2 linked regions of the Constrictibacter sp. MBR-5 genome follow. The protein of the gene in region 1 binds, or shares a complex with, the protein of each later gene. Links are inferred from orthologs where the notes say so. Each region holds a gene or a part of one and is shown in the gene's direction. Other genes may lie near its edges. The genes, in order: accC and accD.

What was found.
Region 2: the proteins of accC (region 1) and accD are in contact, whole or in part, in a solved structure (PDB 8UXZ), measured with the Escherichia coli proteins. The link is inferred for Constrictibacter sp. MBR-5 from one-to-one orthologs.

The regions. Positions count from the first base shown.
Region 1 is NZ_JBEPTK010000004.1:344,650-359,865, forward strand. The notes cover bases 11,829-14,724. They hold accC (acetyl-CoA carboxylase biotin carboxylase subunit), read left to right. Parts: upstream 11,829-12,552; coding sequence 12,553-13,896; downstream 13,897-14,724. Other genes in these bases: aroQ (type II 3-dehydroquinate dehydratase), read left to right, coding at 11,829-12,019; accB (acetyl-CoA carboxylase biotin carboxyl carrier protein), read left to right, coding at 12,075-12,533; aat (leucyl/phenylalanyl-tRNA--protein transferase), read left to right, coding at 13,963-14,622; ABIE65_RS11780 (DUF2155 domain-containing protein), read right to left, coding at 14,631-14,724. Also shown: purM (phosphoribosylformylglycinamidine cyclo-ligase), read left to right, coding at 1-195; purN (phosphoribosylglycinamide formyltransferase), read left to right, coding at 180-830; ABIE65_RS11695 (L,D-transpeptidase family protein), read right to left, coding at 843-1,415; ABIE65_RS11700 (Lpp/OprI family alanine-zipper lipoprotein), read right to left, coding at 1,428-1,733; ABIE65_RS11705 (tetratricopeptide repeat protein), read right to left, coding at 1,857-3,644; ABIE65_RS11710 (hypothetical protein), read left to right, coding at 3,885-4,136; ABIE65_RS11715 (LLM class flavin-dependent oxidoreductase), read left to right, coding at 4,201-5,112; ABIE65_RS11720 (LLM class flavin-dependent oxidoreductase), read left to right, coding at 5,124-6,065; ABIE65_RS11725 (RidA family protein), read right to left, coding at 6,097-6,456; ABIE65_RS11730 (EVE domain-containing protein), read left to right, coding at 6,570-6,983; ABIE65_RS11735 (Rieske (2Fe-2S) protein), read left to right, coding at 7,009-7,353; ABIE65_RS11740 (HupE/UreJ family protein), read right to left, coding at 7,382-7,909; ABIE65_RS11745 (glycoside hydrolase family 15 protein), read left to right, coding at 8,033-9,355; ABIE65_RS11750 (hypothetical protein), read right to left, coding at 9,312-10,154; ABIE65_RS11755 (amidohydrolase/deacetylase family metallohydrolase), read left to right, coding at 10,311-11,486; more of aroQ, read left to right, coding at 11,567-11,828; and 2 more genes. UniProt on the Escherichia coli protein: This protein is a component of the acetyl coenzyme A carboxylase complex; first, biotin carboxylase catalyzes the carboxylation of the carrier protein and then the transcarboxylase transfers the carboxyl group to form malonyl-CoA.
Region 2 is NZ_JBEPTK010000006.1:46,961-62,258, forward strand. What follows is about bases 12,321-15,298. They hold accD (acetyl-CoA carboxylase, carboxyltransferase subunit beta), read left to right. Parts: upstream 12,321-13,321; coding sequence 13,322-14,275; downstream 14,276-15,298. Other genes in these bases: trpB (tryptophan synthase subunit beta), read left to right, coding at 12,321-12,458; trpA (tryptophan synthase subunit alpha), read left to right, coding at 12,455-13,297; ABIE65_RS14280 (bifunctional folylpolyglutamate synthase/dihydrofolate synthase), read left to right, coding at 14,298-15,298. Also shown: ABIE65_RS14215 (glycosyltransferase family 4 protein), read left to right, coding at 1-995; ABIE65_RS14220 (glycosyltransferase family 4 protein), read left to right, coding at 992-2,128; ABIE65_RS14225 (histidine phosphatase family protein), read left to right, coding at 2,125-2,712; ABIE65_RS14230 (glycosyltransferase family protein), read left to right, coding at 2,709-3,881; ABIE65_RS14235 (polysaccharide deacetylase family protein), read left to right, coding at 3,878-4,678; ABIE65_RS14240 (hypothetical protein), read left to right, coding at 4,675-5,178; ABIE65_RS14245 (ABC transporter ATP-binding protein), read left to right, coding at 5,182-7,065; ABIE65_RS14250 (ABC transporter substrate-binding protein), read left to right, coding at 7,074-8,987; ABIE65_RS14255 (ABC transporter permease), read left to right, coding at 8,998-9,996; ABIE65_RS14260 (ABC transporter permease), read left to right, coding at 9,998-11,164; more of trpB, read left to right, coding at 11,244-12,320.

The DNA.
Region 1 (15,216 bases):
GAGGAGATGGCGCGCGCCTTCAACTGCGGGCTTGGCATGCTCGCCGTCGTGGCACCAGATCGGGTCGACGACGTCATCGCCGCCTTCGCGCAGGCCGGCGAAACGGCGCATCGCGTCGGCCGTGTCGGCGCGGGTGCCGGCGACGCCGCACCGGTCGTCCGGATCGAGGGGCTGGACCGTTGGCGCGACGGCTGAAGCTCGGCGTTCTGATCTCGGGGCGCGGCTCCAACCTCCAGGCATTGATCGACGCCGCTGCGGCGGGTGACTGGCCGGCGGAGATCGCGCTGGTCGTCTCGAACAAAGCCGACGCCGCCGGTCTCGCGCGTGCCGAGGCGGCGGGCATCCCGACCTGCGTCCTCAGTCACCGCGGCCACCCCGACCGCGCGTCGTTCGACGCGACGATGACGGCGGCGCTCGTCGCGGCCGGCGTCGATCTGGTCTGCCTCGCCGGCTTCATGCGCCTGCTGAGCCCCGAGTTCGTCGAGGCTTGGCACGACCGGCTCATCAACATCCACCCCTCGCTGCTGCCGTCCTTCCGGGGCCTGCATGCACATGAACAGGCGTTGGAAGCGGGCGTGCGCTTCACCGGCTGCACGGTGCACTTCGTCCGTGCCGAGATGGACGATGGCCCGATCATCGTGCAGGCGGCGGTCCCGGTCCTTCAGGACGACACGGCCGAGACGCTCGCCGCGCGCGTGCTCCAGGCTGAGCACCGCTGTTATCCGCAGGCGGTTCGCTGGATCGCCGAGGGACGCGTAAGGATCAGCGGCGCAAGGGCTCTGGTGGCCGATGCGCCGGCCAATGAGGACTTTCTGGTCAGCCCAGGCTGACGGAGCCGCCGGTTAGGGGCGGATCTCGATGGGCGTCCCCATGTCGACAAAGGCCCAGATCTCGTCCATCTCGCGGTTGGTCACCGCGATGCAGCCGTTTGTCCAGTCCCAGAGCCGGTGATCCGGCCCCAGGTCACGGATTTCCGGCGCCAGCCCGTGGATCATGATCAGTCCACCCGGATCGACCCCGCGACCACGCGCCAAGGCGCGGTCGTCCGCGTTCGGGTAGGAGACGTGGATCGACTTGTAGAAGCGGCTGCCCGGGTTCCGGCGGTCGAGGACATACTGCCCCTCCGGGGTCCTGTTGTCGCCCTGACGCTCCTTGTGGCCGGTCGGCTGCGCGCCGAGAGCCACCTTGTACGTCCGGAACGGCTCGCCGTCGTGGATGAGATGCAACTCGCGCTTCGACTTGACCACGAGCACGCTCTCCGCCTTGCGCGGCGTCGCCTTCGGCGGCGACGGCGGCACGAGCACCGGCGCGGCCACGGGAGCGGGCGGCGGCGATAGGGGCGCCGGCCCGGGGTCGATGGCCGGCGCGCACCCCGCGGCGATCAGGACGAGGCCGAGAAGGAGCGTCCTGATCACGCGCGGCCCGAACTACTTGCGGAGCGAACGCGAGAACATGCGGTTGGCGCGCTCGTTGGCCTCGTCCGCCCGCGCCGCGGCCTGGGCGGCCGCCTGGGCCGACTGCTCCGCGGATTGCGCGGCACGCTGTGCGATGGCCCGCGCCTCGGACGCCTCACGCCGTGCGGCGGCGGCTTCGGCCTGGGCCGACTGCGCGGCGGCGCGGGTGTCGGACACCATCTTCTTGTCCTCGTCCCCCAGGCCGGCACAACCGGCGAGGAGTGCGATCGCGGCCATTGGCCCCATGACTCGCGTAACAATTCGGCGATTGGCGATCATCAGATTCGATCCGTCCTTCAAGTTGTGTCGCTCCGCGCGACGACTTCGGCGCGCCGGAGTGTGCCGATGGCCCGTGACCGGCGCAAGGCTCTTGCCGGGTCGCCCCGACGACGTCCGACGGACCTACAGTCGCTTCAGATCGAGCGATCGGTCCGGCCCGATCCAGACCTGCCCCAAACGCCTGTCGAGTTCCGCAGTTCCCGCCGCCTGTCCCTGCTGCCGCAAGGCTTCGCGGAGGCCGTAGAGCACCCAGCTGTTGTTCGGGGACTGCACCAGCGCCCCACGAAACGCCGCTTCCGCCGCCTTCGCGTCGCCGGACTCCAGCAGAACCGCGCCGAGCGACTGGCGGACCGGGTAGTACCAGAAGGGCGGCTCCATGTAGGCGATGCCGTCCTGGAGGGCGACCGCCTGGGCGAGCGCATCTCGGGCCGTGGCCAAGTCCCCCTGCGCGCGGGCCGCTCGTGCGGTCACGACCAAGCGCGCAATCCCAAGGACCGCGCCTGTCGGAAGCCCGCCGGCCTCGAGTTCCGCCAGAGGACCCTTGTGGCGGCTCTCGATCGCTGCGATCGCGTCAGCCTGTCGCAGGGCGCCGGCCACGTCTCCTGACGACGACAGCGCGATCCCCTGCGCATAGTACCAAGCCGCCTGGACGAACGGAAACCCGTCGCCGGGATCGGGCACCGCCATGATCACCTCTGGCGGACTATATTGCGCATGCGCGAAGTACGGCGCCTGCTTGACTGCCTGCATCCACGGCACCGCCCGCACGATCGCATCGTCGAGCGTGCCTGCGAGCTTTTCCGCCGCGGCCACCGCGGTGGCGCCGTCGCCGCCCATCTGCGCGGACGTCATGAGGAAATGAATGTTGTGCGGGTAGTAGGCGCCCGGATAGAGGCCTTGCGGCGACGATCCGGCGATGTAGGCCTCATCCGCCGCGACCGCCTTGCGGTTCGCATCGAGAGAGTCCGCAAACCTGCCGATCCGATAGTAGATGTGCGACGGCATGTGGACCAGGTGTCCCGCAGCCGGCACCAGCGTACGCAGGGCGTCGGCGAAACGCTCCGCCCGCTCCGGCCGATCTGACGCCTCCACCAGATGGATGTAGAAGTGAATGGCCGCCGGATGCCGCGGATTGTCGCGAAGCACCCGCTCGACGCTCGCCACCGCGTCCGCGATCCGGCCCTTCGCCGCAACCCCATCCTTCTCCCAGTAGTCCCAGGGCTGGAGATCCATCAACGCTTCGGCGTAGAGGACGGCGATCTCGGCATCCGCCGGGAAGCGGGCCGCCGCCGCCGCCAGGGCGTCGGCATAAGCGCGATCCAGCGGGCGCCGATCGGCGGCGGCGGGCGCATAACGCTTCGCCATCGCGGCGATCAGTGCCTGCTCGTGCGGTGTGGCCTTGTCCGCCAGCGCGAGCGCGCGCTGCGCAGCGGCGTAGGCGGGCGCGATCGCCTCCGGTGCCATGGGTGCATTGATGTTGGGGCCGAGCACGTACGCCTCGCCCCAGAAGCACATCGCGCACGCCGGATCCAGTTTCTGGGCGTGCCTGAAGGCCCGTGCGGCCTCCGCGTGGTTGAACCCGTAAGCAAGGTTCAGGCCCTGGTCGAAGAAGCGCTGGGCCTCTTCGCTCGACGTAGTGACGGGGTAGCCGTGATCGCCGAGGCCGTCCATGAGCGACGGGGGCGACAGGTCCGGTCGCAGGAACCAGAGCCGCTCGGCCGCGCGGGCGGGTTCGACCGCGAAAGGCTTCGTCTCGGTCGGCGCAGCAGCCAGACAGATCGCTTTCGCCCCCAATGGCGGCGGCGGAACCGCGAAGGATGCAGGATCTCCCGCCGTGTTCCACGACGCGCTTGTCCCGGAAAGCGCAATCGTGCACAGGGCAACGGCAGTACCGATTGTTGCAGGACGCATGGTGGAACCTCCGCTTCATATTGACGGACGGATCGACACTCTCATGCCCGAAGGCATGCGCCTGCAGTCAGGGTCACACCCGATGCGTGATTCCGCAAGAGAATCCGGTCGCGTCGATCGGCGAAGGATCGTGCTCTCTCCCCCAAGCGCGCGGACGACCATTGTTGGGCCCCTGCATGGACGCCTTCGGCGGGCACGACTAAGCTTTGTCGCGGTCGAGCTGTCCGAGGAGTTGACGACATGAGCGGAAAGGTCACGGATGATCTGCTCCAGCAGATCAACGACCCGTTCAACAGCCGCGACGTCGACAGGATCATGAGTTTCTTCATCGGCGACTGCACCTTCCGCACGGCGCGCGGCCCGGAGCGCGACGAGCGGCGGGTAGATGGCAAGGGCGACGCCGGCGAGGTGCTCAACCACCGCGGCTACGACCGCTACGAGTTCCGCAAGATCCCGACCAAGGACACCTACTGGAAGCGGATCACGAGCTGACCTGCCCCACGGCGCAAAATCGCGCCGCGCACTACAATGAAGACTTTCGACAAGGAAACCCCGAATGCCCCTGACCATGCCCGCCATCAGCCTCGCCGCCGTGCCCGGACGCCGCAAGGCCACCCTGGAAACGGCCGGCGAGATGGAGCGCCGCGGCTTCGCCGGCATCTACTGCCCGAGCGGCTTCGGCGGCATGGCGCTGACCGAGGCGCTCGCCTTCGCGACGAAGACGATCCCTTTCGGTACGGCCATCGCGCCGATCTATACCCGGCCGCCCGAAGACTACGCCCAGACGGTGGCCTTCACCCACGAAGTCTCCGACGGACGCTTCCGCTTCGGCATCGGCATCAGCCATGCACCGAGCCTGGCGCGCATGGGCCTGCAGGCCGGCAAGCCGCTCGCCGACACGCGCGCCTTCGTCGAGCGGCTGCGCAAGGTGGAGCGCATCGGCAAGCTGCCGCCGGTGATCCTCGCCGCCATGCGCAAGAAGATGATCGCGCTGGCCGGCGAGGTCGGCGACGGCATGGTGTTCGCCAACGGCGCGCGCTCGCACATGGCGGAATCGCTCGCAGCGTTGCCGGAGGCGAAGCGCAGCGACCCCGACTTCTTCATCGGCTGCATGATCCCGACCTGCATCTCGGACGACGTCGAGGCGGCCAAGGCCGTGAACCGCCGGACGCTCACCAGCTACGCCCACCTGCCGAACTATCGCGCCTACTGGAAGGAGGCGGGCTATGTCGAGGAGATGGAGGGCGTGGAGAAGGCCATCGCGGAAGGACGCACCGACGACGTGGCCAAGCATCTCAGCGACCGCTGGCTGGCCGACGTCACCATGTTCGGACCGGCCGCCAAGGTGCGCGACGAACTGGCGAAGTGGTACGACGCCGGCATCCGCACGCCGATCATCGTCCCCTCCTCGGCCGCGGGAAACCAGATGAAGGCGATCCAGGAATCCTTCGACACGTTCACCGGCTGAGGGAGACGCGCATGGCCGTCGGTGTCGGGCTCGGCCTCGCCGATTTTCCCTTCTCGGACGAGAGGGCCTTCTGGCGCTGGGTCGACCTCTGCGAGGAGGGCGGCGTCGATTCGCTGTGGCAGACGGACCGCCTCGTCTCGACGGTCCCGCACCTGGAATGCATGAGCGTCATGGCGGCGCTGGCGGGCCGTACGCGCCGCATCAAGTTCGGCATGAACGTCGCCTCCGCCGGGCTGCGCGAGCCCGTCCTGCTCGCCAAGCAGTGCGCCACCATCGACTATCTCAGCGGCGGACGGCTGCTGCCGGCATTCGGCGTCGGCAGCCCGATCGCACCCGATTGGGGTGCGATGGGCCTGACGTCCCAGGGCTCGGGCGCCGTCGCCGACGAAGCGCTCGACATCATCGCCGGCCTCTGGCGCGAGCAGAGCTTCAGCTACGCGGGCAAGCATTTCACGATCAAGGACGCGAGCATCGCGCCGCGCCCGCGGCAGAAGGACCTGCCGATGTGGATCGGCGGCTCCAGCAAGGTCGCGATCCGGCGCACGGCCCGAATCGGCACCGGCTGGCAGGCCGGATCCGAACTTCCCGAAGAAGTGGCCCCCGTCGTCGCCGCAATCCGCGAGGAGGCCGCCGCACGCGGCCGGCGCATCGACGACGACCATTACGGCACCGGCTTCCACTTCCGCTTCGGCGGCTGGGACGATGGAGATCTGCCGAAACGCATGGGCGCCTTCGCCAAACGCACGAAGCGCGATCCCCGCAGGCACTTCGCCGTGGGCGACGCCGGCGCCATCCTCACGCGCATCGAAGAGTATGTCGCCGCCGGAATATCGAAGTTCGTGCTCCGCCCGACAGGCACGGGCGACGCCGAAATGATCGAGCAGACGAAACGCCTGATCGCCGAGGTGATCCCCGAGATCGAACGGATCAACGCCCGACAGAAGGTGCTGTAGGAGCGGACCCGCTCCTACAGCCGTACGCGAGCTACTTCGCCGCCGTCACCATGATCTCGACCAGGATCTCCGGCCGTGCCAGCTGCGCGTTGACGCAGGCGCGCACCGGCGGGTTCTCGGGATCGACCCAGGCGTTCCAGACCGAATTCATGTCGGCGAACTTCGACATGTCGGTCAGCCAGAGCTGCGCGGTCAGGAGCTTCGACTTCGAAGTGCCGCAGCGCTCCAGGTAGCCGTCGATGGCGTCGAGGATCTGCTGAGTCTGGCCCTTCACGTCCTGGGTGGTGTCCTTGGCCGTCAGGCCGCAGAGATAGACCATGTCGCCGTTGACGACGGCGCGGCTCATGCGCGGGCCGGGACCGGTGGTGATGTCGAAACGCTGGATCGTCACTGTCTAGCCTCCATCGGATGGGCGTCGGGCGACGCCCCTCTGTCGCTGCCCCTTGCCTCCCCGGCGCCGACCCTGCATGAAGGCGGGCGCGGAATTCGGCGGGAGCGGGGATCATGGCCTACTGGCTCTTCAAGAGCGAGCCCGAGACCTATTCGTGGGACGACATGGTGCGCGAAGGCGTCGGCGGATGGGACGGCGTGCGCAACCATCAGGCCCAGAACAACATGAAGGCCATGAAGGTCGGCGACCGCGGCTTCTTTTACCACTCGGTCGGCGAGAAGGCGATCGTCGGGGTCGTCGAGGTGGCGGAGACGCACCAGCCCGACCCGACCGACGACAGCGGCAAATGGGGCATGGTGAAGGTCCGCGCCCTCCATCCGGTGAAGACCCCGGTCACCCTCGCCGACATCAAGGCCGACCCCGACTTCGCCGACCTGCCGCTCGTCCGGCAGTCGCGCCTGTCGGTGTCGCCGGTGCCGCCGGAGGCGTGGAAGAAGATCTGCAAAATGGCCGGCGTGAAACCGTGAGGACGCAGTCTCAAAAGAGACGGACGTGAGCGGCAGGATCGTCTGCGCGCTGGCGGACATCCCGGACCGCGATGCGCGCACCTTCCTGCTCGACGGGCCGGGCGGCCCGCGCAAGGCGGTGATCGTGCGCCGCGACGACGCCGTCTTCGGCTACCTGAACCGCTGCCCGCACGAGGGCATCCCGCTCGACTGGGGAACGGTGTCGCGCCTGGTCGACCGCGGCTGCCGCCACCTCATCTGCCACGCGCACAGCGCCTATTTCGAAATCGAGGACGGCTTCTGCGTCGAAGGGCCCTGCGCCGGCGACAGCCTGGAAGCGCTGCCGGTCAGCGTCGAAGCCGGCAACGTCGTACTGGCCGGCGACAGCTAGCCGCCGGCCTCGCAAGGGTGCGGAACGCTCAGGCGCGCCGCAATGCGGCGAAGCGCCCGCGGGCCAGGGCGCCCAGACCGACGCCGGCCGCATGCAGCAGCGCGGTGGCGAGGGCGAAGCCGGTCGCATATTCGAGGAAGCTGCCGCCCGCCGTCATCTCGGCACCATGGGCGAAGCCGTGCAGGACGGCGAAGGCCGCGACGATCGGCGCCACCGCCGGCAGCGGGATGCGCGGGGCGGCGAGTGCCAGCACCGACATGATCGCGACGGACGCCAGGATGCCCTCTTCGGCATAGGCGACGGGCACGCCGTAGGCGCCCAGCATCCCGCCGACCAGCATGAAGGCGACGAAGAGCGCCGGCAGCAGCCAGGCGCGCGCGGTGGCCCTGATCGCATAGACACCCACCGCCAGCATGACCAGCAGATGGTCGATCCCGGTGAAAGGATGTGCGAAGCCCGCCGCGAGCGAATGCGTGTGTGCGCCGTCGCCGGTATGGGCCGATGCGGCACCGGAAACGAGCGCGACGGCGATGCCGGCAGCCAAACCCTTGAACATACTCGATAACCCCCATGTGACGGCGCAGGCGTTCATCGCCTCGCGATCCGTCGTCCGTGCATTTTCGGTACCACTTAGCAGATCGCGCGCCTACGGTGCACCGGTCTAGGAAGGGGTGCGACAATGCTCGCGGCGGAACCGCTGCAGACCTGGATGGACCGGCAGTTCGCGCTGTCCGCACGACGGATGGCGGCGTGCGTTTCGGCCACCGGCCTGGTCAAGCATCGTCCCGGCTTCGGCATGACGGTGGTGCCGGCGCCGGGCTCGGTCGTCGCCTCGCCGGTGCTCGCCGACTACGACCCGGACCCCGACTATTTCTTCCACTGGATCAGGGACTCGGCCCTGGTCATGGATGCGGCCGTCCGGCTCGCCGCGGCCGGGGACGAAACGGCCGATTGGGCTGGTCACATCCGCGACCATGTCCGGTTCAGCCTCGGCCTCGCGGGTCTGCGCGGACGCGATGTCTTGGAGCACGGCGGCCCGCGCGCCAGGGCGAGGCCCGACTTCCTGCAGTTCGTCCGTCCCGACGAGGAATTGGTACGCGTCGAAGGCGACCGCATTCCCGGCGAGGTCCGTTTCGCTCCGGACGGCACCCTCGACACCATCCGCTGGGGCCGGCCGCAGCACGATGGCCCGGCCCTGCGCGCCCTGACCCTGATGCGCGCCGACGCGGCCGGGTTCGGCTGCGACGGGCTCGAGGCGCTGCTGCGCGCCGACCTGGACTATACCGCCGACAATGCCGGCGCCGCCTGCATCGACCTGTGGGAGGACGTGACCGGCCGGCACTACCACACGCAGATCGTCCAGTTCGCGGCACTTCGGCGCGGTGCCACCCGGATCGCGGCCTCGGATCCGGCGGCGGCCATGCGGCGGCGCTCGGCCGCCGCAGTAATTCCCCCCTCGCTGGAGGCGTGCTGGAGCGAGACGGCCCGATGCTATCTGAGCCGCGAGGCGGCCGATCCGGCGGGCCCGTCCCAGCCCGACATCGCGGTCGTTCTCGGCGTGCTCCACGCGGCCCTGGAGGGCGGCCGGCACAGCGTGCTGGACGAGCGCGTAACCGCGACCCTCGCCGAGCTCGCGCGGCGATTCGCCGCCGACTATGCCATCAACGCCGACCGGCCGGAGGGTCACGCGCCGGCACTCGGCCGCTTCCGCGGCGACCGTTACTACAGCGGCGGCGCCTACCATTTCGCCACGCTGGCCGCGGCGGAATTCCACTACCGCCGCAGCCGGGCCGCCCGGTCGGCCGAGGATGCCCGATCCGAGTGCGCCGCCGGGGACGCCTACATGTCGACCGTCCGGCGGTTTGCCCGCGAAGACGGCGCGCTGGCCGAGCAGTTCGACCAGCGCACCGGCGAACCGTCCTCGGCCAAGGATCTCGGCTGGAGCCATGCCGCCTTCGTCACGGCCCATCAGGCCCGACGGGCCGCGGCATCTCGCGGATAGACCGTGTCGGAAGGTGAAACGCACGGCGCTCAAAAAGATCAATCACCGAGGCAGCGGAATCCTCGAGCCTGCTGCCGGGCTCGAAGCCCACTGAATTCAGGACCATGGAGACATCGTCGCCTGCGACTTCCTGCAGCCCCTCGGACAGTTCCTCCTCCAGCCAGTTCAGATCGTACGTGCAGGCGGCATTGTCTCCCGTTCGGCGGTAATCGAAGAACGCGTGCGGGGCTAGGACGGTCATCTCTATCGCGTGCGCCGACATGACATCGCGATCCGAATATCCGAAGCCGCACCGAGAGCGCCGGGACATCAGGTAGATCAAGCCATATCCCAGTGCTTCGAACAGCGCATACAGCGGGTTGTCGCTTCCGATCTTCAGTTCGATGAAACGATAGTGCCCGTCTTTCGGATGATGGACGAGATCGATGGCGCGACGTTTGTCGCTTGCTGATCCATGGATGCCGCTGGCCGTCGACATCTGGCAGAACCAAGCTCCAGACGCGCGCGCCGCGATGGTCCGCTCCAGCGCCACTTCAGGGCTGCGCGTCACGAATGGCGGCACTTCACGCCGAAGGTTCCAATTGTTTGTCGTTCGGGTTACCGGCCTTTCCGGCCAGTGGCGCTTCACAGAGGCGAGGAGTGAACGCACCGCGGCGCGTCCGTCGAAATCTTTCGGTCTCAGTCCGCTCACGCGCATGCAAACGGAACGATGCCTAGGGTTCGCGCCATCCAGGATCGCCGCTACGGCTGGCCAGTATTCGGTCAATACGGACGGCACGACCTGCACCTCCCAATGCATCGAAATCGCATGCTACGCGCGCGCCTCGCCGCGCGTCAGTTGTCGCATCGCCCACTGCTTCCGGCGCGGCGCGGTCGGAACTTCGGAATTGGTTTGCGGGCACCGGCCGTACCTCTACTCTGAGCGATACGAATCGGATCGCACGGCGAGGTGAGCATGACGGACCTGATCCTGCGCGGCGGACGGGTGATCGATCCCGGCCGGGGTGTCGACATGATAGCCGATGTCTCGTTCAGCGACGGCAAGGTCGAGGCCATCGGTCCGGGCCTCTCCGTCAAGCCGAGCACCGTCGTCCAGGACGTGTCGGGAAAGATCGTCACTCCGGGCCTGATCGACCTGCACGCTCACGTCTACTGGGGCGGCACCTCGCTCGGCGTCGACCCCGGTGCGGTCGCGGCCGCGAGCGGCACGACGACGCTGGTCGACGCCGGCAGCGCCGGCCCCGGCAACTTCCACGGCTTCCGCCGCTTCATCATCGAGCCGGCGCCGGTCCGCGTGGTCGCCTACCTGAACCTTTCCTATGCCGGCATCTATGCGTTCAGCCGCACCGTCATGGTCGGCGAGGCCCAGGATCTGCGCCTCTTCGACCTCAACGAGTGCGTCCGCGTGGCGGAAGCCAACCGCGACCTCGTCGTCGGCATCAAGGTTCGCGTCGGCCGCGTGGCGAGCGGCAGCATGGGCGCGGCTCCCTTCGAGCTGGCCCTGGAGGTCGCGGAGCAGGTGGGCCTGCCGCTGATGGCGCATCTCGACCATCCGCCGCCGACCCGGCACGACGTCCTGCCGCGCCTGCGCACCGGTGACGTGCTCACGCACTGCTTCCGTCCCTTCCCGGGCGGTCCCGCCCTGCCCCGCGGCGGCGTGCGCCCGGAGGTGCTCGAGGCACGCGCCCGCGGCGTGATCTTCGACGTCGGCCACGGCGGCGGGTCCTTCGGCTTCGCCTCCGCGCGCGCGATGCTCGATGCCGGCTTCCTGCCCGACACGATCAGCAGCGACGTGCACGTCCTCAGCATCGTGGGGCTGGCGCCGCACGTGCTCGACACGATGTCGAAGTTCGTCTGCCTGGGCATGGACCTGGGCGACGTAATTCGCTGTGCCACGGTGGCACCGGCCCAGGCGATCAACCGGCCGGAACTCGGCGTATTGGCACCGGGCGGCCCCGGCGATGCGACGGTGATCGACATCGAAGACGGCGACTTCGTCTATCGCGACGCGATCGGCGAGCGACTCGACGGCAGCAAGCGGCTGGCCTGCCGCGGCATGGTCGTCGGCGGCGCATGGCGCGAAGCGGTGCCGCTCCCGGACCTGTCCGGGCCGCCCGAGACCTGGTTCTGACCCATCGGCAGGCTTGCAGTGCGGTTCGGGGTGGGGTAACGCCTGCCCCGAACGTCGTTTAGACTGCGAATGAGGCTGCGATGCCGCTGCCGGTATTGGTGCTCAACGGCCCGAACCTGAACATGCTGGGCGTCCGGCAGCCCGAGGTGTACGGGCGCCAGACCCTCGCCGACATCGAGGCCGACTGCCGCGCCCGGGCGGGAGCGCTGGGGCTGGAGATCGACTTCCGCCAGACCAACAGCGAGGCGGAACTGCTGGGTTGGGTGCACGCGTCGCGCGGGCAGGCGTCGGCCGTGGTCATCAATCCGGCGGCGTTTACCCACACCTCCATCGCGCTGCTCGATGCCCTGCTCCTGCTTGACGTTCCGGTGATCGAGGTTCATCTGTCCAATGTTCACCGTCGCGAGGCATTCCGGCGGCACTCCTATGTGTCACAGGCCGCGCAGGGGGTGATCTGCGGCTTCGGCGGGCAAAGCTACATACTCGCGATCGATGCGGTCGCTTCCATCCTCGGGATCGCGCCGGAGAATTGATCGGCATGCCATCGCGCATGACGGGCCGAAACTTGTGACGGGAACGCAATCGACGATGCCAGCCTTCGACATCGACGCCGATATGATCCGGCGGCTCGCCGGACTGATCGACGAGACCGGCTTGACCGAAATCGAGTTCGACGACGGCCGCAAGCGCATCCGCGTGGCCCGGACCGCGGTGCAGACGACGACAGTGATGCCGCAAACGGCGGCGGCGCCGGCTCCCGCGCCGGTCGAGCAGGCGGCGGAGCCCGCCGCCCCGGCGCTGGACCGCACGCATCCGGGCGCCGTGACGTCGCCGATGGTCGGAACCGCCTATCTGGGGCCGGAGCCCGGCTCGCCCTCCTTCGTGAAGGTCGGCGACCGGATCGCGAAGGGCGACACGCTGCTCATCGTCGAAGCGATGAAGGTGATGAACCAGATACCGGCGCCGCGCGGCGGCACCGTCAAGCAGATCGTCGTCGCCAACGGCTCGCCCGTCGAGTTCGGCGAACTGCTGATGATCGTCGAGTGACCGTCGAACGGGGGCGCCCGTGTTCCGCAAGGTCCTGATCGCCAACCGCGGAGAGATCGCGCTCCGCATCCAGCGCGCCTGCCGCGACCTCGGCGTCGCCACGGTGGCCGTCCACTCGACCGCCGATACGGATTCGATGCATGTCCGCCTCGCCGACGAGAGCGTCTGCATCGGCCCGCCCGCGTCGCGCGATAGCTATCTCAACAAGGCGGCTCTGCTCACCGCCGCCAGCATCGCCGACGTCGACGCGATCCATCCCGGCCTCGGCTTCCTGTCGGAAAATGCCGGGTTCGCGGCGATGGTCGAGGAGCACGGCTTCACCTTCATCGGGCCGACGCCCGAGCACATCGCGATGATGGGCGACAAGATCACCGCGAAGCGCGCGGCGAAGGAAGCCGGCGTGCCGGTGGTCCCGGGTACCGACGGCCCGGTGCAGAGCGACGGCGAGGCGATCCGCCTGGCGCACGAGATCGGCTTTCCCGTCCTGATCAAGGCGGCCGGCGGCGGCGGCGGCAAGGGCATGCAGCTCGCCCAGCGGCCCGAAGAGTTGGAACGCGCACTGTCGATGGCCAAGCGCGAGGCGCAGGCGAACTTCGGCAACGACGCGGTCTATCTCGAGCGCTATCTCTACCGGCCGCGGCACATCGAGGTGCAGATCCTCGCCGACAATCACGGCAACGTCGTCCATCTCGGCGAGCGCGACTGCTCGCTGCAGCGGCGCTACCAGAAGGTCGTGGAGGAGGCGCCGTCGCCAGCGCTGACCCCGGAGCAGCGCGCCTCGATCGGCGAGATCGCCGCGAACGCGGTCCGCCGCATCGGCTATCGCGGCGTCGGGACCATGGAATTCCTCTACACGGGCGGCGAGTTCTTCTTCATCGAGATGAACACCCGCATCCAGGTCGAGCATCCGATCACCGAGGCGATCACCGGCATCGACCTCGTGCGCGAACAGATCCGGGTCGCCGCCGGAGAGCCGCTGGGCTATTCGCAGTCGGACATCCGGTTTTCCGGCCACGCCATCGAGTGCCGCGTGAATGCCGAGCACGCCCGCACCTTCGTCCCCTCGCCGGGCCGCGTCACGGGCTATCATCCGCCCGGTGGCATCGGTGTCCGCATCGATTCCCACCTCTACGACGGCTGCATGGTGCCGCCCCACTACGACAGCATGGTCTCAAAGCTGATCGTCCACGGTCGCGACCGCGACATGTGCAGGCAGAGGTTGCAACGGGCGCTCGGCGAGTATGTGATAGCGGGGATCGAGACCAATCTGGACCTTCATCGCCGGATCGTGACAGCCCCGGATTTCGCCGCCGGAGACTACGACATCCATTGGCTCGAACGATGGATGGCGGAGCAGGATTGACGCCTGTGCCGCGGCGGCGCCGTCCGGGCAGGTCATGATGGGCGGTATGACACGGGCACGCCAATCGTGATCGAGGTCACGCCGGAACTTCTGCTCAGGGCCTATGCCGCGGGTATCTTTCCCATGGCCGAGGGACGCAACGCTCAGACGGTCTATTGGATCGATCCGGAGCGCCGCGGCATCATGCCCTTGGAGAGCTTCCACGTTCCGCGCCGCCTGCGCCGGACGGTCCGCAACGGCGCGTTCGAAATCCGCTGCGACAGCGACTTCGACGCGGTGATCGCCGGTTGTGCCGATCCCGGCCCGGACCGCAGCGATACCTGGATCAACCCTGAGATCGTGCGCCTCTACGGCGGCCTGTTTGAGATGGGCAACTGCCATACGGTGGAATGCTGGCAGGACGGGCGCCTGGTCGGCGGCCTCTATGGCGTCGCCCTGGGCGGCGCCTTCTTCGGCGAGAGCATGTTCAGCCGCGTGCGCGACGCCAGCAAGGTCGCCCTGGTCCACTTGGTCGCCCGGCTCATAACCGGGGGCTTCCGGCTGCTCGACGCCCAGTTCGTCACCGAGCATCTGGCGACGTTCGGTGCGGTGGAGATCCCGCGCTCGCAATACCGGCGCATGCTGGCCGAAGCCGTCTCCACCGACGCGGCCTTCCCCCTCGACCTGAGCGACGAGGGGCTAGACCGCGTCCTGAAGGGCAGCACCTTCGGGAGCGAAGACGGGTAGCGCCGTCTCTATTTGCACTCGAGCACCCAGACGTCGTAGACGGGATGCTCCAGTGCCGAGAGCGCCGGGCTCGACGCGAACATCCAGCCGCGAAACAGCGGAAGGCTCTCCGGCGCCACGGGCAGTTCGCGAATGTCCACGAAGGCGGCGCTGTCTTGCGGCTCCTCCGGGGGGCGCTTGCGGCAGGCTTCCACCTTCAGCTCGAGCGTGCCGAAGCGCACCTGCTGACCGACGCGGGCCTCGAAGGTCCAGACGCGTGCGGTGATCTTGTCCAGGCCCTGGAGTACCGCCACATCGCGGTCGTTCCAGGTCGCCTGCTGCTGGGCGACTGCCGGAAGACTGCCGATGCTGGCCCCTATCATCATCAGGCAGACCACTGCCGCCGGTACCTGTCGCATGCGCTCACCCAAATCCTTCGACGCGTCCGCCACCCCCGCGGTGGCGAGCCGGGGTGCAAGCCGGTCGGGCCGTCGCCCGATGCCACCCACCGGTCTATAGTCGCTTCGACCCCGCCACGCGACCCAAAGGACCATGCGCGTGAGGACAAAAGCAGACACGCGCGGCGCGATCCGCCGGGACGGCCGCGTGATGGCC
Region 2 (15,298 bases), on another replicon or contig:
ACATGCGCCGCGATCCGACGCCCAACCGCGGCCGCCGCTTTGGTCAGGCGCTCGTCCTCGCCGCCGAGCTGCCGGAGGATGTCGACCGCCTCTACGTGCACTTCCTGCACACGCCAGCCTCGGTCGGCTTCTATGCGAGCCTTCTGCGGCGGCTCCCCTGGTCCGTGTCCGCGCACGCCAAGGACATCTGGACCATCCCCGACTGGGAGAAGGCGGAAAAGCTCGCCGCGTGCGAGTGGCTGGTCACCTGCACGGCGTCGGGCGCCGAGCATCTCGCCGGGATCGCCCAGCGCGGCGGCCTGCCCGATGACCGGGTCGAGCTGATGTATCACGGGCTCGACCTGTCGCGGTTCCCGGCGCCGCCCGTGCGGCCTTCCCGCGACGGCAGCGACCCTGCCGATCCGGTGCGCATCATGACCGTAGGCCGGGCGGTCGAGAAGAAGGGCTTCGAACAGCTTCTCGACGCACTCGCCGCCCTGCCGTCCACGCTGCACTGGCGGCTCCTGCACATCGGCGCCGGGCCGAAACTCAAGAAGCTGCAGCAGCAGGCGGCGACGCTCGGCATCGCCGACCGCGTGGAGTGGCTGGGGGCTCAGCCGCAGGACGAGGTGATCCGCCGCTATCTCGCAGCGGACCTGTTCGTGCTGAACTGCCGGATCGCCGAGAACGGCGACCGCGACGGCCTGCCGAACGTCCTGATGGAGGCGCAGGCGCTGGGACTGCCCGTCGTCTCGACGCGGGTATCGGCCGTGCCCGAACTGGTGGAACACGGGCACAACGGACTGCTGGCGCCGCCGGACGACCCGGCGGCACTCGGTGGGCTCGTCGCCGAACTCATCCGCGATCCGGATCGCCGCGCAGCCCTCGGCCAGGCCGGCACGGCGGTCGTGCGGTCGCACTTCTCCTTCGAGGGCGGCATCGAACGGCTGGCGCGCAAGCTCGGTCTGGAACGGGACCGATCCCCGACACCGGCGGTCGCCGCAGCCGGGCCGTGAAGCGGATCGCCTTCTATGCGCCGCTGAAGCCGCCGAACCATCCCGTGCCGTCGGGCGACCGCCGCATGGCGCGGCTTCTCCTGGCCGCACTGGCGCAGGCCGGCTTCGCGCCGGACGTCGCCTGCCGCTTCCGCAGCCATCCGCACGGCGAGCCGGGAAATCAGCCGCGGATCGCCGCCGTCGGCGCCCGCCTCGCCGAACGCCTGGCAGCAAGGCTCGCCGGTCCGGCGCGCCGGCCGAGCGCCTGGTTCACCTATCACCTCTATTACAAGGCGCCGGACCACCTCGGCCCCGCCGTCGCCGCCGCCCTCGGGATCCCCTACTTCCTCGCCGAGGCGTCGTTCGCGCCGAAGCGCGCCGGCGGGCCGTGGGATGCCGGCCATCGCGCCGTGGCGCACGCCGTCTCCGCAGCCAGCGCGGTCTTCTGCATCAATCCGAACGACCGCGCCTGCCTGCTGCCGCTGGTCGCCGATCCGGCACGCCTCGTCGACCTGCCGCCCTTCCTGGACGACGCGCCGTACCGTGCGGCCCACGACATCGGCCCCGCGCTGCGGGCGGCCCTGGCGATCCGCTTCGACCTGCCGCCGGACGTCCCTTGGCTGCTCGCCGTCGGCATGATGCGCCCGGGCGACAAGCTCGCCTCCTATGCGGCACTCGCCGACGCCCTGCGGCGCCTCGCCGGCCGCCCCTGGCGCCTGCTCGTGGCCGGCGACGGACCGGCGCGCCCGGAGATCCTGCGGCTGTTCGCGGCCGCCGGCCTCGAAGACCGCCTGTATCTCCTCGGCGAACTCGCCCAGGAAGACCTTCCCCAGGTCTATGCCGCCTGCGACCTGATGACCTGGCCCGCCGTGCGCGAGGCCTACGGCATGGCGCTGCTGGAGGCCCAGGCCGCCGGCCTGCCGGTCGTCGCCGGACGCACGGACGGCGTTCCCGCCACGGTCGCCGACGGCGAGACCGGGTCGCTGGTCACGCCCGGCGACGCGGGCGCTTTCGCAGTCGCGGTCGCGTCGCTCCTCGACGATACACTGCTCCGACAAAACATGTCCGCCCGCGCCGTCCAGCGCATCGCCGCCCGCCACACCGTCCCCGCCGCCGCGGACACCCTGCGCCGCATCATGGAGCCCTGCCTATGACCCTCTTCGCCGTCGTGCGCCACGGCGTCACCGACTGGAACATCGAGGGCCGGATGCAGGGCCAGCGCGACACCGCCCTCAGCGAACAGGGCCGGGCGCTGCTCGCCAAGCGGCGGCTGCCGCCCGAATTCGCGGACTTCGACAGGATCTGCAGCCCGTTGGGCCGCTGCCGCGAGACGGCGGAAATCCTCCTCGGTGCGCCCTGCCCCGTCGACGATCGGCTGAAGGAACTCCATTGGGGCGCATGGGAGGGGCAGCTCCGCGAGGCGCTGCGTGCCGACCCGGCCAGCGGCTTCCGCGAGCAGGAGGCGCGCGGCGTCGATCTGACCCCGCCGGGCGGCGAATCCCCTCGCCAGCTGCAGCAGCGGGTCCGGCCGCTGCTCGCCGAGGTGGCCGCCGCCGGCCGGCCGGTGCTGGCCGTCACGCACAAGGGCGTCATCCGCGCGATCCTGTGCCTCGCCACCGGCTGGAACATGCTGGGCAAGCCCCCGGTCAAGCTCGACTGGGCCTGCGTCCATCTGTTCCGCCTCGACCCCGACGGCACGCCCCGCCTCGAGCGCCCCAACATGAGCCTGGAGCCGTGACCCGGCCCCGCCTCCTCTTCTGGGTCCAGCACCTGCTGGGCATCGGCCACCTGCGCCGGGCCGCGACCCTGACCCGCGCGCTGCGCGCCGCGCAGTTCGACGTGACCCTGGCCTCGGGCGGCTTCCCGGTTCCCGGTCTGTCGGTCGGCACTGCCGACTTCGTCCAGCTGCCGCCCGCCCGCGCCGTCGACGTCTATTTCAAGGACCTGCGCGATGCGGACGACCGGCCGCTCGACGACGCCTGGCGGGCCGACCGGCGCCGACACCTGCTCGACCTCTACGACAGCGTGCGGCCCGACGTCGTCCTGACGGAGCTCTTCCCCTTCGGCCGCCGGCAGTTCGCCTTCGAAGTCGAGCCGCTCCTCGACGCGGCCCGCGCCGACCCGCGGCGCCCGCTGATCGCAGCCTCGGTCCGCGACATCCTCGTCCAGCCGGGCAAGCCGGAGCGTATCGACGAGATGATCGCGCGCGCCGAGCGCTGGTACGATCAGGTCCTCGTGCATGGCGATCCGGCCCTAGTCGGGTTCGAGGAGACCTTCCCCCGCCTCGCCGCGATCGCCGCCCGTGTCCGCTATACCGGCTACGTGGTGGAGAGCCGCCGCCGCCCGACGTCACCCGAGGATGGCGGCGGGGATGGCGGCGAGATCCTGGTCTCCGCCGGAGGCGGTGCGGTCAGCGAGCCGCTTCTGCGCGCCGCCATCGCGGCCCGTCCCCTCACCCGCGCGGCCGCAGCGCCGTGGCGCATCCTCGTCGGCCACAGCCTCCCCGACGCGGTGTTCGCGGACCTGAAAGCCGGATCGGAGGCCGGCGTGACGGTCGAGCGGGCGCGCCCGGATTTCACGCGCCTGCTGCGCAGCGCGCGCCTGTCCATCTCCCAGGGCGGCTACAACACCGTCATGGAAGTCCTGGATGCCCGCGTGCCGGCGGTCATCGTTCCCTATGCCGGCGGCCTGGAGACCGAGCAGACCCTGCGTGCCGAGCGGCTCGCGGCACGCACGACCATCCAGGTGGTGCCGGAAGAGGCGCTGGATCCCGCCCATCTCGCACGCGCCGTCGACAACGCGCTCGCGGCCGGCCCGCCCACACTCGACAGCCTGGACATGGCAGGGGCCCGCGCCACGCCGCGGCTCCTGCGAACGGCGCTCGCCGCGCACCGGCGGACACGATGAGCGCCGCGGCGACCGAGGACTGGGATGCGCTCGACGCCGAGCTGGACCGATGGACCGCCGCCGGCCGCACGGCGACCTTCTGGTGGCGCGACGACGACGCGGTGGACGACACCCCGGCTCTCGGGCGCCTTGCGGAAGCGGCCGACGCCGCGCCGATCGGCCTCGCGGTCATCCCCGCCGGTGCCACCGAGGCGCTCGCCGCACGGCTCGCGGCGCAGCCCGGCTGGACCTGCCTGCAGCACGGTTTCCGCCACGCCAACCATGCACCGCCGGGGGAGAAGAAGGCCGAGTTCGGGGCCCATCGTGCCGTGGCGGACATGCTTGGCGACCTGGCGCACGGCCGCCGGCTGCTGGAGCCGCTTTTCGGCCGGCGCTTCCTCCCGATGCTCGTTCCGCCCTGGAATAGGATCGCCGCCGAACTGGCCGCGGCATTGAGCCGTGCCGGCTACCGCGGCCTGTCCGCCTTTGGAGACAAGGCACTGCCCGCGCCGGGCCTGATCCGGCTGGATTGCCATTGCGACCCCGTCGACTGGCACGGCACGCGGGGGTTCATCGGAGTGCAGGCGGCCTTGGCCCCGCTCCTGCATCATCTGCGCGCCCGCCGTTCCGGCGACGCCCCGGACCGGGCGACCGGGCTCCTGACCCACCACCTCGCCATGGACGACGCCACCTGGAGATTTTGCGCGATGCTTCGGCAGAGAACCGCGCTACACACCGCGGCGCGATGGGTGGCGCCAGCGGCAGCGATCGCAGCCGCTGACGCACGGAACACCGAAGCCGACCGGATCGAGGAATGACCACTTACCGCTATCCGATGTCGTCGCTGGCACCCGACTACGGACGTGCCGCAGGCGGCTTCTTGCTGACGGCCGGGCCGATTCCCTGGCTGGGCGACAGTGGGCTGGCGCAGATCATCCTCGGCGTCCTGGCTCTGGTATTCCTCGTGTTCGGCCTGTCGACGCTGCTGCGTCAATTGACGGCCGTCACTCTCTCCGCCGACGGGATATCGACCTCGGGTCCCCGACCGGCTACCGTGCGCTGGCAAGAGATCGACAGGATCGACCTGCGGTACTTCTCGACCCGCAGGGATCGCGAAAAGGGCTGGATGCAGTTGCGGCTCGGGGGCAGAGATCAGTCGGTGTCGGTCGACTCGACTCTCGAAGGGTTCATCGACATCGCGCACGCCGCCGCCGAGGCGGCCGGGGTGCACGGCGTGACCCTGTCACCCGTCACCGAGGAGAATTTCCGCGCGATCGGCATCGAGCCGCCGCCGCCGTCCACGCCCGTCGGCGACTGAACGATGGCTCACCTCCTCGATGTCCGTGACCTCCGTGTGGATTTCCGGGTCCACGGCGGAGTCATTCGGGCGGTCGAGGGCGTTTCCTTTCGCGTCCCCCACGGCAAGACGGTCGCCCTCGTCGGCGAATCGGGATCCGGCAAGTCGGTCACGGCCCAGGCAGTCATGGGCATCCTGCCGCACGTCGCGAAGATCACCGGCGGCTCGATCCTGTTCGACGACCCCGCGACGCCCGGACAGCCGCCAATCGACATCGCCGCGCTCGACACCGACGGCGCACCCATGCGTAGGCTCCGCGGCGGCCGGATCTCGATCATCTTCCAGGAGCCGATGACCTCGCTGTCGCCGCTCCACACGGTCGGCAACCAGGTCTCGGAGGCCTTGCGCCTGCACCGCGCCGCCGGACAGGCGGAGGCGCGGCGCATCACCGAGGAGATGCTGGCGCTGGTCGGATTTCCCGATCCGTCGCGCGCCTTCGACACCTACCCGTTCGAACTGTCGGGGGGACTTCGCCAGAGGGCGATGATCGCCATGGCCCTGGTGTGCCGCCCGGCACTGCTGATCGCAGACGAGCCGACGACCGCGCTCGACGTCACCATCCAGGCGCAGATCCTCAAGCTCATCAAGGACCTCCAGGCCGAACTCGGCATGGCGGTGCTGATGATCACCCACGATCTCGGCGTGGTCGCCAACGTGGCCGACGAAGTCGTCGTCCTCTATCACGGACGGGTCGTGGAATCGGGGCCGGTGCAGGAGATCTTCGAGGCGCCCGGCCACCCCTATCTGAAGGCCCTGCTCAAGGCCGTGCCGCGCTTCCACATGCCGCCCGGCGAGCGGCTGGTGCCGATCCGCGAAGCGCGATCCGAGACCGGGCACATGATGGCCGCGCGTGAACGCAAACCGGTGGCCGGTTCCCGTCCCATCCTCGACGTCCGCGGGATCACGAAGGAGTATTCGATCCGCAAGGGCGGGATCCTGACCCGCACCCACAGCCAGATCCGCGCCGTGGACGACGTCAGCTTCTCCATCCGACGGGGCGAATGCCTCGGGCTCGTCGGCGAGAGCGGCTGCGGCAAGACCACGCTCAGTCGCATCATCATGCGCGCGCTCACGCCCGATTCCGGGCAGGTCCTCTACGACGACGGCGAGCGGCAGATCGACCTGATCGGTCTCGGCGGCAGGGATCTCTTCGACTATCGGCGGCGGGTCCAGTACGTCTTCCAGGATCCCTACAGCGCGCTCAACCCGCGCATGACCGTGGCGGACATCATTGCAGAACCGCTGATCATACACGGCATCGGCGACGCCCGGCGCCGCACGGAGACGGTCCGCGAACTTCTCAGCCTCGTCGGCCTCGACGTCCGCCACCTCAACCGCTATCCGCACAGCTTCTCCGGCGGCCAGCGCCAGCGCATCGGAATCGCTCGGGCCCTGGCCCTGCGCCCCGACCTGCTGCTCTGCGACGAGCCCGTCTCCGCACTTGACGTGTCGGTTCAGGCGCAGATCCTCAACCTGTTGAAAGATCTGCAAACGACGCTCGGGCTGACCTACCTGTTCGTCTCGCACAACCTCGCCGTCGTCGACTATATGGCGGACAGGATCGCGGTGATGTGCGGCGGCCGGATCGTCGAACTGGCACCGGCCGGCGCGCTCTTCCGCAATCCGCTGCACCCCTATACGAAGGCGCTGCTCGCCGCCGTTCCGGAGCCCGACCTCGCCCATCCGCTCGACTTCGGGCGCCTCATGGACGAGCGGGCGTCAAACCCTGGCGCGTGGCCGGAACCGTTCACGCACGATCCGCAGCGGCCGACGCAATGGCTCGAACTCGGCGACGGCCATTTCGTGCGCGCCCGCCCCTCCGCCGCCCTCGAAAAGCTGGTCGCCTGAGCATGACGATGCGCCGAACCGTTCTCGCTCTTCTGGTCGCGACGGCATGTTCCCTTCTGCCGGCCGCAGGCGCCATTGCGGCACCGGTCGACGAGGCGCCGGTGCTGGCGGCCCGCGTGAAGGACGGCAGCCTGCCGCCCATGGCCGAGCGGCTTCCGCAGACGCCCAATCGGGTCGCCACCCCGTTCGCCAAGGACAAGGCGGGGAAATATGGCGGCCGGATCTACATGCTCATGGGCTCGGCGAAGGACATCCGCCAAGTCTATGTCTACGGCTACGCGCGGCTGGTCGGGTACGACAGGGACCTGCAGATCGTCCCCGACATCCTCGAGTCGGTCGACAGCGAGGACGACCGCGTCTTCACGCTCCGCCTGAGGAAGGGCCATCGCTGGTCGGACGGCCGGCCCTTCACCAGCGACGACTTCCGCTACTGGTGGGAGGACGTCGCCAACAATCCCGACCTCAGCCCCAGCGGCCCGCCGGTCGACCTGCTGGTCGACGGAGCCGCGCCCACCGTGACCTTTCCGGACGCGACCACCGTCCGCTACGCGTGGAAGTCTCCCAATCCGGCCTTCCTGCCGGCGCTCGCCGGCGCGTCGCCGACGATCATTTATGCGCCTGCGCACTATCTGAAGCCGTTCCACCAGCGCTACGCCGACCCGGCGGAACTGGCGGCCCGGGTCGAGGCGGCGCGTCAGCGCAACTGGCAGTCGCTGCACAACAAGGTCGACAATCTCTACCGCATGGAGAACCCCGACCTGCCGACCCTGCAGCCCTGGATGAACACGACGCCGGCGCCGGCGCAGCGCTTCGTCTTCGTACGCAACCCGTACTTCCATCGCGCCGATGCCGACGGACGCCAGCTGCCCTATGTCGATGAGGTCATCGTCAACGTCGCGGCGCCGGACCTGATCTCCGCGAAGAGCGCCGCCGGCGACACCGACCTCCAGGGCCGCTATCTCCGCTTCAGCGACGTGCCGTTCCTGAAGCAGAACGAGAAGCAGCAGAATTACGAGGTCCGCCTCTGGCGTACGGGCAAGGGCTCGCACATCGCCCTCTACCCGAACCTGAACATCGAAGACCCCGTCTGGCGCCAGGTCTTCCGCGACGTCCGTTTCCGGCGAGCGCTCTCGCTGGCGCTCAACCGGCAGGAGGTCAACAAGGTCCTCTTCTACGGGCTCGCCCTCCCCGGCAACAACACGCTGCTGCCGGAGAGCCCGCTGGCGAGCGACGACCTCCGCAATCGCTGGGCGATCTTCGACCTGGCGAAGGCGAACGCCCTGCTCGACGAGATGGGGCTGAAGCGCGGGCCCGACGGCATCCGTCGCCTGCCCGACGGACGGGCGCTGGAGATCATCGTCGAGACGGCGGGCGAGAGCAGCGAAGAGACCGACGTCCTGCAGCTCGTCCACGACAGCTGGCTGAAGGCCGGCATCAAGCTGTTCAGCCGCCCGCTGCAGCGGGAGGTCCTGCGGAACCGCATCTTCGCCGGCAGCACCCAGATGTCCGTCTGGTCGGGGTTGGAAAACGGTCTCGCGACGGCTGCCATGTCCCCGGCGGAGCTGGCGCCGACCAGCCAGCAGCAGCTGCAATGGCCGAAATGGGGCCAGCATCACGAGGCGGCCGGCAATGCCGGCGAGCCGATCGACATGCCCCAGGCGCGCGAACTGATGGACCTCTACAAGTCATGGCGCAACGCCGGCTCGATGGCGGAGAAGGAGAAGATCTGGCGCCGGATGCTGGAGATCCACGCGGATCAGGTGTTCAACATCGGCATCGTCAGCGGCATTCTGCAGCCGATCGTCGTCTCCAACCGCCTGAAGAACGTGCCCGAGAAGGGCTTCTGGAATTGGGATCCCGGTGCGCATTTCGGCATCTATCGGCCGGATACGTTCTGGCTGACCGGCTCGCGCGACCGCTGAGCCGCACACGATGGTCACCTACATCGCCCGCCGCCTGCTGATCATGATTCCGACGCTGATCGCGATCAGCATCATTGTCTTCATCATCATCCAGCTGCCGCCGGGCGACTATCTCTCGACGCAGATCGCCGAGATGCAGGCCCGCGGCGAAGCCGTCGACCAGGGCAAGATCGAGTTCCTGCGCGCCCAGTACGGCCTCGACCGGCCGATGCACGAACAGTATCTCGTCTGGGTCTGGGGCCTCCTGCACGGCGACCTCGGCTATTCCTTCGAGTACAACCTGCCCGTGGCGGACGTCGTCGGCGAGCGCCTGTTCCTCACCTTCGTCGTCTCCTTCTCGACCATCCTCTTCACCTGGGCCGTGTCGTTCCCCATCGGCGTCTACTCGGCTACGCACCAGTACAGCTGGACCGACCACGGCCTCACCTTCCTTGGCTTCCTGGGCTTGGCGACGCCGAACTTCCTGCTGGCGCTCGTCCTGCTCTATCTCGGCAACGTCTGGTTCGGCGCGTCGATCGGCGGCCTGATGGACGAGCAGTATATCGGCCAGCCGATGAGCATGGCGAAGTTCGGGTCGATCCTCGGTCATCTCTGGATCCCGGTGATCGTCATCGGCACGTCGGGCACGGCCGCCATGATCCGGCGCCTGCGCGCCAACCTGCTGGACGAACTGCACAAGCAGTATGTCGCCACGGCGAAGGCCAAGGGCCTGCCGCCCTTCCGCGCGCTGGTGAAGTACCCGCTGCGCATGGCGCTCAACCCGTTCATCGCCGACATCGGCAACCTGCTCCCCCAGGTCATCTCGGGCGCGGCGATCGTCTCGGTCGTGCTGTCGCTGCCCACGACCGGGCCGATGCTGCTGTCGGCGCTGCGCAGCCAGGACATGTATCTGGCCGGATCCTTCCTGATGTTCCTGGCGATGCTGACCGTGGTCGGCGTGCTGCTGTCCGACCTGGCCCTGGCGATGCTCGACCCACGCATCCGCCTCGGCGGCTCGGCGGAGCGCTAGCATGGCCACCGAACCCGTCGATCGCCTGCCCCACTTCGTATCGGACGCGCCGTTCGATCCGTATTCCGTCGAGAAGCTGACGCCGGAGCAGGAGCGCTACTACCACGCCACCCAGTGGCAGCTGATGTGGTGGAAGCTGCGACGCCACAAGCTCGCGGTCTTCTCCGGCATCGTCCTTCTGCTGCTCTACGGTTCGATCCTGGTCACGGAAGTTCTCGCGCCGTACAACCAGGAGAGCCGCGACATCGATCATATCTACGCCCCGCCGCAGCAGGTGCACCTGTTCCACGAGGGCAGCTTCGTGGGTCCGTTCGTCTACGGCTACCGCAGCACCCTCGACATGACGACCATGCAGCGCGTCTATGTCGAGGACGAGAGCAGCGTCCAGCCGATCCGCTTCTTCTGCAGCGGCGATCCCTACTTCTTCTGGGGCGTCATACCCTCCCGCTTCCACCTCTTCTGCCCGGCGGAGAACGGCACGCTGTTCCTCCTCGGCACCGACCGCCTGGGCCGCGACATGCTTTCGCGGATCATCTACGGCACCCGGATCTCGCTGACCGTCGGGCTGATCGGCATCACCATCTCGTTCGCGCTCGGCATCGTCATCGGCGGGCTCGCCGGCTATTACGGCGGCTGGGTCGACAGCCTGACCCAGCGGTCGATCGAGGTGATCCGGTCCTTCCCGGAACTGCCGCTCTGGATGGCGCTTTCCGCAGCGTTGCCAGTGACATGGAGCCCGATCCTCATCTATTTCGGCATCACGATCATCCTCGGGCTGCTCGACTGGACGGGTCTGGCGCGTGCCGTGCGCTCGAAATTCCTGGCACTGCGCGAGGAGGATTTCACGATGGCGGCGACGCTGATGGGCGCCAGCCCGGCGCGCGTCATCGGCCGCCACATGCTGCCCAGCTTCGCCAGCCACTTGATCGCGTCGGCGACCCTCTCGATCCCCGGCATGATACTGGGCGAGACGGCCCTGTCCTTCCTCGGCCTCGGCCTGCGCCCGCCGATCACCAGCTGGGGCGTCCTGCTCACCGAGGCGCAGAACATCAACGCCGTCGTCCTCTATCCCTGGCTGCTGCTGCCCACCGTGCCGGTCATCATCACGGTCCTCGCCTTCAACTTCCTCGGCGACGGCCTGCGCGACGCGGCGGATCCATACAGGTAGGCGAACCGGGACCTTTCCCGGTTGGAATGGCCGGGCCGCAGGGCTATCTTCCGCCACCACGCAAGCCAAGGCCCGCGCCATGAGTCCCGAGCCCAATACCTACCGTGCCGGTCCCGACGAGCGCGGCCATTTCGGCATTTTCGGCGGTCGCTACGTCGCCGAGACGCTGATGCCGCTGGTCCTGGAGGTCGAGCAGGCCTATCGCGCCGCCCAGGCCGACCCGACGTTCCGGGCCGAGCTCGACTACTATCTGAAGCACTATGTCGGCCGGCCGAGCCCGCTCTACTACGCGCAGCGCCTGACCGAGCACCTCGGCGGTGCCAAGGTCTACTTCAAGCGCGATGAGCTGAACCACACCGGCGCGCACAAGATCAACAACGTGCTCGGCCAGATCCTGCTGGCCCGGCGCATGGGCAAGCCGCGGATCATCGCCGAGACCGGCGCCGGCCAGCACGGCGTCGCCACCGCCACCGTCTGCGCCCTCTTCGGCCTGCCCTGCGTCATCTACATGGGCGCCGTCGACGTCGAGCGGCAGGCGCCGAACGTGTTCCGCATGCGTCTCCTGGGCGCAGAGGTGAAGGCGGTCGAGTCCGGCTCGCGCACCCTCAAGGACGCGATGAACGACGCGCTGCGCGACTGGGTCGCCAACGTCGAGAACACCTACTACTGCATCGGCACCGCCGCCGGACCGCATCCGTATCCGGAGATGGTCCGCGACTTCCAGTGCGTGATCGGCGACGAGGTGCGCTGGCAGATGGCGGAGGCGGAAGGGCGCCTGCCCGACAGTCTGGTCGCCTGCATCGGCGGCGGCTCGAACGCCATCGGTCTGTTCCACCCCTTCCTCGACGATCCCTCGGTAGAGATCTTCGGCGTCGAGGCCGCCGGCGACGGCGTCGACACGCCCCGGCACGCCGCGTCGCTGGCCGGCGGGCGCGCCGGCGTACTGCACGGCAACCGCACCTACCTGCTGCAGGACGGTGACGGCCAGATCGCCGAGGCGCACTCCATCTCCGCCGGCCTGGACTATCCGGGCATCGGGCCCGAGCATGCCTGGCTGCACGAGAGCGGGCGCGTGAAATACGTGTCCGCGACCGACAACGACGCGCTCGAGGCGTTCAAGCTCTGCGCGAAGCTGGAGGGCATCCTCCCGGCACTCGAGCCGGCGCACGCGCTGGCGCATGTCATGCGCATGGCGCCGACCCTGCCGAAGGATCACCTGCTGGTCATGAACCTGTGCGGCCGCGGCGACAAGGACGTGTTCAGCGTCGCCCGCTCGTTCGGAGTGGAACTGTGAGCGCCGCAGCCTCCCAGGGTCGCATCGAGCGCCGCTTCGCCGCCCTGCGCGCCGAAGGCCGCGGCGGCCTCGTCACCTATGTCAGCGCCGGCGACCCCGACTACGGCACGTCGCTCGAACTGGTGCGCGGACTGCCCGGCGCCGGTGCCGACGTCATCGAACTGGGCGTGCCCTTCACCGATCCGGCCGCCGACGGCCCCGCCATCCAGGCCGCCGGCCTGCGCGCGCTGAAGGGCGGCATGACGCTGAAGCGCACCCTCGACATGGTGCGCGCCTTCCGCGAGACCGACGGCGAAACGCCGATCATCCTGATGGGCTACTACAACCCCATCCACAATCACGGCGCCGAGCGCTTCGCGCGCGATGCGGCCGAAGCCGGCGTCGACGGCCTGATCACCGTCGACCTGCCGCCCGAGGAGGAGGACGAGCTGCGCCTCCCGGCCGAGGCCGCCGGCCTGCGCCTCATCCGCCTGATCGCGCCGACGACGCCCGATGCGCGCCTGCCCTACGTGCTGGAGCATGCCGGCGGCTTCATCTACTACGTCTCGATCACCGGCATCACCGGCACGCGCGAGGCCGATGCCTCCGCCGTCGGCGAAGCCATGCAGCGCCTCAAGCGGGCCACGGACCTGCCGGTGGCCGTCGGCTTCGGCATCAATAGGCCGGATCAGGCTGCGGCCGTGGCCCGCGTCGCCGATGCCTCCGTCGTCGGCTCGGCGATCGTCCGACGCATCGCGGCGAACCTCGACCCGCACGGCAAGGCCAAGCCGGAACTCGTCGAGGACGTCCTCGGCCTGGTCCGCGACCTCGCCAGCGGCGTCCGCGGCGCCCGAGAGTAAAGAAGCGCAGATGAAGAAGACCGCATGAACTGGCTGACCAACTTCGTCCCGCCCAAGCTGCGCCAGCTCGTTGTCCGCGACACGCCGGAGAATCTCTGGCTGCAGTGCCCGAACTGCTCGCAGATGCTGTTCCATCGCGATCTGGAGAAGGCGCACAAGGTCTGCACCCACTGCGGCCACCACATGCGCCTCGGTGCCAAGGAGCGGCTGGCGCTGATGTTCGACGACGGCGCCTACACCCTCGCCGACCTGCCGCCCGTCCAGTCCGATCCGCTGCGCTTCCGCGACCAGAAGCGCTATGTCGACCGGATGAAGGACGCCCAGAGCAAGACCGGCCTGCAGGACGCGGTGCTGGTGGCGGAGGGCACGATCGGCGGCATGCCGGCCGTCGCCGCCGCCTTCGCCTTCGAGTTCATGGGCGGCTCGATGGGCATCGCCGTGGGCGACGCCATCCTGCGTGCGGCGCGGCTTGCGGTGGAGAAGCGCGCGGCCCTCATCGCCATCCCGGCGTCCGGCGGCGCGCGCATGCAGGAAGGCATCCTGTCGCTGATGCAGATGCCGCGCACCACGGTCGCCGTGGCCGAGGTGCGCGAGGCGGGGCTGCCCTACATCGTGGTGATGACCGATCCGACGACCGGCGGCGTCAGCGCCTCCTTCGCCATGCTCGGCGACATCGCGATCTCCGAGCCGGGGGCCGCGATCGGCTTCGCCGGCCAGCGGGTCATCCGCGAGACGATCCGCGAGACCCTGCCCGAAGGGTTCCAGCGCGCGGAGTATCTTTTCGCGCACGGCATGCTCGACATGGTCGTCCATCGCCATGAGATGCGCGAGACGCTCGGCCGCATCCTCGGCATGCTGATGCACCGTGTCGAGGCGGAAGACCCGATCGCCGACGAACTGTCGACAGTCCTGCCTGACGAGGACGTGCAGGCGCCATCGATTCCTGCGGGCGCCGACGCGGCGGCGAAGCAGGAGTGACGACCCGCGTGGAGGTGTAGGAATGAGCGCCAGCGGCGCCGTTCTGGCGCGGCTGACGCGCCTCCATCCCAAGCTGATCGACCTGTCGCTCGGCCGCATGGAGCGCCTGCTCGAACGGCTCGGCAACCCCGAGCGGCGCCTGCCGCCGGTGATCCACGTCGCCGGCACCAACGGCAAGGGCTCCGTCACCGCCTACCTCGCCGCCATCGCCGAGGCGGCCGGCCTCGCCGCCCACGTCTACACCTCGCCGCATCTGGTGCGCTTCAACGAGCGCATCCGCGTGGCCGGCCGCGAACTGTCCGACGACGCGCTGGTCGAGGTCCTGGAGGCCTGCGAACGGGCCAACGGCGACGACCCGATAACCTTCTTCGAGGTGACCACCGCCGCGGCCTTCCTCGCCTTCGCCCAGGCGCCCGCCGACCTCTGCATCCTGGAGGTCGGCCTCGGCGGCCGGCTCGACGCGACCAACGTGATCGCCCGGCCCGCCGTCACGGCGATCACGCCGGTCTCGATCGATCACGTCCAGTATCTCGGCGACACGCTCACCGCCATCGCCGGGGAGAAGGCCGGCATCCTCAAGCCGGGCGTGCCGGCCGTCGTCGGCCTGCAGCAGCCGGAGGCGCTCGCCGCCATCGAGCGCCGTGCGGCCGAGATCGGCGCACCTCTCCATCGCGCCAGCGTCGAATGGCACTGCACGCGGACCGCCGACGGCTTCGACTGGAAGGACGGCGCGACCAGCCTCTCCCTGCCCCGCCCTGCCCTCGCCGGCGAGCATCAGGTCGACAACGCCGCCCTGGCCGTCGCCTGCATCCGGCACCTCGCCGTCCCCCGGATCACAGAGGCCGCGCTGGCCCAAGGCATCCGCGACGCCCGCTGGCCGGCGCGCCTGCAGCGGCTGCGCACCGGTCCCCTGGTGGCGATGCTGCCGCCCGGCTGGGAACTATGGCTCGACGGCGGCCACAACCCCGCCGCCGGCGCGATGATCGCGCAGTACGCGGCCACCGCCTGGACCGACATGCCGAC